DNA from 2 places in the Bacillus sp. 41-22 genome. Region 2 is predicted to be linked to the other one. Evidence: predicted binding sites of a transcription regulator. Region 2 holds the regulator's gene; the other holds the start of a gene.
What was found. The regulator Rex, encoded in region 2, represses fermentation and respiration genes when NADH is low (regulators of the CRP and FNR family bind a similar motif). The targets are predictions, from matches to a motif close to TTGTGAAATATTTCACAA.
Positions count from the first base shown of each region.

Region 1: the regulator Rex is predicted to act here: its motif matches at 1,729-1,746, upstream of hcp (hydroxylamine reductase).

Region 1 is NZ_CP084035.1:3,263,305-3,266,741, forward strand. It holds gene hcp (hydroxylamine reductase) at 379-1,665, opposite strand; gene bla2 (BcII family subclass B1 metallo-beta-lactamase) at 2,398-3,171, opposite strand; gene LCF45_RS16690 (MazG nucleotide pyrophosphohydrolase domain-containing protein) at 3,315-3,437, opposite strand, start outside.
Region 2 is NZ_CP084035.1:260,109-263,545, reverse strand. It holds partial or broken gene groL (chaperonin GroEL) at 1-23, opposite strand, end outside; gene groES (co-chaperone GroES) at 61-345, opposite strand; gene LCF45_RS01525 (CPBP family intramembrane glutamic endopeptidase) at 748-1,497, shown strand; gene LCF45_RS01520 (YdiK family protein) at 1,494-1,685, shown strand; gene LCF45_RS01515 (redox-sensing transcriptional repressor Rex) at 1,715-2,344, opposite strand; gene LCF45_RS01510 (ABC-F family ATP-binding cassette domain-containing protein) at 2,532-3,437, shown strand, end outside.

The DNA.
Region 1 (3,437 bases), 2.3 Mb from region 2:
TATATTTTTAAAAACTACGCTATTCAGTATTACTCATTACCACTACATTGTATGACTATGTAGATGGAATGTCAACTCGATTTTTAAATTTTTTCTTAAATCCGCTATTATCTATTGGATACTGCCTATTTTCTTCTTAAGAAATCTCACCACATACCTATCCAGCTAAGAAAAGGAAATACCCAAAACAAAAATTCCGCATTTTTATTTTGGGCGTTATAATATTCCGAAGTTAATGAATGTAGATAGCTCTCCTTATTAAAAAGACGGATCATTCTTTTGTTCTTCTACTAATGCACCTGTGCATCTAATACATGAGCTTGCGAATACATACAAACTCTTTATAAAGTCAACTCTACATATAGGACATCCTTTTTGTTACGATAACATCATATTCATATCTTCTGCTGCGGTTGTAATTAGTTTTAAACCGAATGTCTCTTGTAATACATCAAGCACACCAGGTGAAATAAATTCAGGTGCCTTTGGACCAATGCGAATATCTTGAATACCAAGGCTAAATAGCCCAAGTAAAATAGCAACCGCTTTTTGTTCAAACCATGATAAGACAATACTTACTGGCAATTCATTCACTTCACATTGGAAAGCATCTGCTAAAGCGGCCGCTATTTTCACTGTAGAAATTGAATTATTGCATTGTCCTAAATCAATGTAACGCGGAATCTCCGTACCAGGTACAACACCATAACTCACATCATTAAAGCGGAATTTCCCGCAAGAAGTTGTTAAAATAACCGTTTCTGGCGGAAGCGACGTTGCTAATTCACGATAATATTCTCCGCCTTTTCCCGGAGCATCACAACCTGCGATGACAAAGAAACGCTTAATCTTTCCTTCTTTTACTGCATTAATAATTTCCGGAGCTAATGATAATACTGTATTATGATGAAACCCTGTTACTAACTGCTCATCCGACTCCATATGTACTTCTGGAAGTTCAAGCGCTTTTTGAATCAATGGTGCAAAATCATCATTTTCAATTTTTTGTACACCCTCTAAACCTGCAATATCATATGAAAAGAATCGATCAGAGTATGATCCTTTAATTGGCATAACACAGTTCGTTGTAGCTAATATGGCACCTGTAAATTTTTCGAAAAGGCGTCGTTGATCATACCATGCCTTACCGATGTTTCCTTTTAAATGTTTATATTTTTTCAGTTGTGGATATCCGTGTGCTGGTAGCATTTCAGAATGCGTATAAATATTAATTTCTTTTCCTTCTGTTTGCTTTAATAACTCTTCTAATGCAAATAAATTATGACCAGTAACTACAATTGCCTTACCTTCTACATGGTTCTGCGTAATTTGAACAGGCTCCGGAACACCAAAGTGATTCGTATGTGCCTCATCTAATAACTCCATTACTCGTAAAGCCGATTTCCCTACTTTCATAGCCATATCAATATGTTCTTGTTCATTAAAGTTAGAATTTGTTAATGTCATATATAGCGCTTCTTGAGTTGTAGCATCTACAAATGCATCTGTATACCCTAGCTGCGCAGCATGCGTACGATAAGCCGCTATTCCTTTTAATCCGAACACAATCGTATCTTGTAAACTTGCAATTGTTTCATTCTTACCACAAACACCCATCACTTTACATCCGCCTGTTGGCGTTTGTTCACATTGATAACAAAACATATCATCCCACCCTCTCCCAATCATTCGTTACAAATTAAGCATAATACCCATTGAGAAAAAGGGATGTGATATCAATCACAATAATATATATAAATTTGTGACAGTTCATATTGTTGACATAATATTTTTATTGACATCAAAAAACATACAGAAAAATGGACAACTTTGTTGATGCTTTCAAATAGCTAGATAATTGATTTAGAGAACTATTAGCAACTAATAAGCATACAAAAACGCTATTCTATCATTCAACAGAAAGAATAGCGTTTTTTCATTTTGAAGAACTATCAATTTTTTGATTAAAGATTTTATAGGAAACCTCTTTATTTACAATACATTTACACCATCTTAACATTTTTTACATTATTTATATGATATATTTATATAGAAACTACTTAAGAAATTTCATGTACATTGTTATCTTTATAATCTCTTAACTGATTGATAAGAGATTATGTTATATTTTCATACCAGGGGTGAATTAGGATGACTGAAACTTTAAAGACACTTATAATGCTTGATGTTACTTACGTTGTTATAGCAATTATGACGGTACTGGTATTTGTATATTTAGAATTAAAATCTCAGTAACATATTTAGGCGTAATCAATAGCTTCGGCATTTCAATATAGTTAAAAGAAAAAGAGGAGGAAATAGTTTTCTCCTCTCTTTTGTATTCCAAAAATTTCTTAAATCTACAATTCGCTTCATTATTACTTTATTTCTTGTTTCTTATTTCAACAAATTCAGTGTATGTAAAAGCAATCCTTTATCACCTATATCACCATGACCAGGTACTACTGAATTCGTATTTCCATATCGGTTCAATACATTCTCAATCGATATCGACCATTCATTTACATATGCATCAGCAACATTCCCTAAATCTTTAGCTTCCGCAGATTTCACTAAACAGCCTCCAGCTAAAATGTTGTATTGCGGTAACCATACGACAATATTATCTTCTGTATGCCCTTTCCCTGGATAGAACGTTTCTACTTTTATATTTCCAAACTTCATATTCGTAATTGTTTGTAAGTCTCCAAGTGGCTCTTCATATCCATTTTTCTTTGCTAGTTCCGCAGTTAATGCTGTACTATGCGCTTTAATGCCTCTTTCTTTCAACGTTTTTATCCCGCCAATTCGATCAGCATGCGCATGTGTAATAATGACATCCGTTACGCGCTTCTGAAATTTCTTTTCTACCATCTCTATTAGTTCCTTCGTTAACTTATCATCCCAAGAAGAATCGACAAGCACTAACCCTTTAGAAGTGTTAAGAACTAGACCGTTCGAAGGAACTGCTACTCCATTAAAATAACCTAACTCAGTATGAACCCATACATTTTTGTTTAACTGAGAAATTGAAATAGTTCCTGTCTCATTCTTTATTACTTTTTGCTCTAGCTTTTGTTCCGCTTTCACAGAAGAAATTGTGCTAACAAATTGAATTGTTCCTAGTAAACTAACACATACCCCTACTTTTAATAATATATTCTTTTTCATTTTCTCCACCCCTTCTTTCAAACTAAATAGTTATTTCCTATATTAGACAATTCATCTCAAATGTTTGTTCCATCTTTTTTTACATATTTTTCATACCATTAATAAAAAGCGCACAAAATTTTGTGCGCTTTTTAACCTTCCTTTTACCATTCACGTTTTTTATTAATCATCATTTTTTCTTCAAACGCCTTCTCTAAATCAATTTCTAACTTGTTTGCTAAATCACATACATTCCAAATTACATCAAACATTTCTAAACCAATCTC
Region 2 (3,437 bases):
CTAAATTTAATATCTTTTGCCATAATAATTGACCCCCTTGGATTTTTAAAATGTATATAATTAACCGATAATTGCTAAAATGTCACTTTCACGTAAAATCAAGTAGTCTGTACCTTCGTATTTCACTTCAGTACCTGCATATTTTGAGAAGATGATAAGATCACCTGCTGCTACCTCTAAAGCAACACGCTCACCATTTTCAAGCACTCGGCCTGTACCTACTGCAATAACTTTACCCTCTTGTGGTTTTTCTTTTGCAGTTTCTGGTAATACAATACCACTTGCTGTTTTTTCTTCTGCTTGAACAAGTTCAATTACAACGCGATCACCTAATGGCTTTAGCATGAACAATAACCTCCTCATTTTGTTATGTAAATTTTATTTATTAGCACTCAAGTCACACGAGTGCTAACACACTTCTAATAATAAATAATCTCAATTTCTTTTGCAAGTAAAAAAATCATAATTTTTTCGCAAATTACTTTATGCACTTTCCTAGATATCATTACTTCTTCTACTGCCTTTACTATATGAATCGTTGTTCCCACTTCTTGTATGTTACAATATGAAAGACACCCTAAGTTGTTTTCGCTAAACGTACAACTTTTTCCTGTCTCCTATTTTATTTTCAAATACTTATTTACAAAAAAAATATAATTCAAATGAAAGTTTATATCGTAGGTAGCATATTTACATGTTATCCTACCTTATCTCATACACTAGCGTTAGAAAGGATGGTTAAACCATTTGAAAAAACAATATTGGTGGATTATCGTTACATACATTTTAATGCAGTTATCAGGCATTGCCGGGTTACCGCTTCTCCTGAAAACTGGACTATACGATAATAGGGGATTTACTAGAGAGGAAAAACTTCAACTCATAACTGGTCATTGGGCTATCATTAGCTTTTTCATTGCATTATGCGTTGTACTTTGGTTACTCAGAACAGACATTCGTGACAGGCATTTAGATAAAATGCGCTCTACTGTTCCAGCTACAATTGGGTGGATTTTTATTGGTTTCTTCTTAGCGCTGTTCTCGCAAAGCATTGCCGGTATGATCGAAATGCGTTTATTAGGGATTACACCGGGATCTGAAAATACAGCAAGACTTATGGACATCGCAAGAACGACACCTTGGTTCCTTATTGTCATATCTATAATAGGACCTATTTTGGAAGAAATTGTATTTAGAAAAATTTTATTCGGTACACTTTATAAGAAGTTTAACTTCTTTATTGCCGCTATTATTAGTTCACTTGTATTCGCGGCGATTCATTTTGATTTTACTCACTTATTGGTATACACTTCTATGGGGCTCGTATTCGCCTTTTTATACGTAAAAACGAAACGAATTATAGTTCCTATTGCAGCTCATGTTGCAATGAATACATTAGTTGCAGTTGCTCAAGTTGTAGTAAGCAATGAGCAAATTCAAGAAATGATTAAAGAAGCTGAAAAAATGCAAGGCTTTATCGGAGGATTTTTAGTATGAGAAACTCACCATTGTTCATGGCTGCATTGTACTTTCTTCTTGGATGTATCTTTACACGCTTCGCCATTACGAACGTAACAGATACAATCTGGAATATGTGGACAATACTATTTGCAGTTATGGCAACAATTGATTTTAATTTGGCACTTCGCCTTATCTTAGTTAAATTCACAAAGAAAAAACAATAATAAAACGCAGAGGTCATCTCCTCTGCGTTTTATTGTGGATAATTCTTCAAAAAGTAAACAAGAGTTTGTAACTCTACAGCTAAATCAATGTGATGAATCCTTATATTCTCTGACACATTTAAGCGTGCTGGTGTGAAATTTAAAATACCATGCACGTTCGTTTCTGCCAATCTATCTGCCACAGATTGCGCTACTGTAGCGGGTACCGTTAATATTGCCACTTGTATATCAGTTGATAAACGTTCTTCTAGTTCATCCAAATGATATACAGGAATGCCTCCGATTTCTGTTCCAACTTTCTCTTCACTAACATCAAACGCCATTTCAATTTTTGTATTATTGTTTTTCGTGAAATTATAATGTAAGAAAGCGGTCCCTAAATTACCTACTCCAATAAGTGCCACGCGTGTTATATCATCTTGGTCGAGTGTTTCACGGAAAAATGATAATAAATAATTTACGTTATATCCATATCCTTTTTTCCCTAACGCTCCAAAATATGAAAAATCTCTTCGAATAGTTGCGGAATCAACCTTTACCGCTTCACTCAATTCGGCTGATGAAACACGTTGCTTACCAGAAAGAGATAAGTTTTGGATAAATCGATAGTATAGAGGCAATCGTTTGGCAGTGGCCTGTGGAATTTTTTGCTGATCCATATAACCTCTCCTCTCTTCCTATCTTTATTCTTATACTTGAATCAAATACAGAAGTTTAGTACTCATGAATTTCCTTGTATAATAAAGAGAAGAAGTATTCTCTCTTTATTTTAAACTATACACTATTTTTAGTATGATTGAGAAATATAAACATGGCAAAGTTAAGAAATTATTTGAGGTGAAAACATTGATATTATTACAAGTGAATGGGCTTTCGAAATTATACGGTGCAGAAACGATTCTTGCAAACATAAAATTGGAAGTACAAACAAAAGATCGTATCGCATTAGTCGGACGAAATGGAGCTGGAAAATCTACATTATTAAAAATAATAGCTGGCGAGTTATCTCATGATGGTGGTGAAATTATAAAACCGAAAGATGTCTCAATGGGGTATTTAGCTCAAAATACCGGATTAGAAACGTCTTTAACAATTTGGGATGAAATGTTAACCGTCTTTACACACTTGCAGCAGATGGAGACAAAACTTCGAAGGCTAGAGCAAGAGATGGGAAAAGAAGAAAACTTTTCAAATGCGGCTATATATGAGAAATTATTAGCTGATTATGACCAATTACAATTAGATTATAAAGATCAAGGCGGCTATCAGTACGAAGCGGATATACGCTCAATTTTAAGCGGTCTTGGCTTCCCAGTTGAAACGCATCAGACGAAAATTTCCACATTAAGTGGTGGACAAAAGACTCGATTAGCTCTTGGGAAATTATTATTAACTAGACCAGACTTACTTATTTTAGACGAACCTACAAACCATTTGGACATCGAGACACTAACATGGCTTGAACAATATTTACAAGGCTATCCTGGCGCGATTTTAATCGTTTCCCATGACCGTTATTTCTTAGATAAACTCGTTACACAAGTATACGAAATTTCTAATAAGGAAAGCCGACGATTTGTTGGTAACTACAGTAAATATTTAGACTCAAAATCAGCTCTATACGAGCAAGAAATGAAGCGTTATGAAAAACAACAAGATGAAATTTCTAAACTGGAAGACTTTGTACAAAAAAATATAGCTCGTGCATCTACGACAAAACGCGCTCAAAGTCGCCGTAAACAATTAGACAGA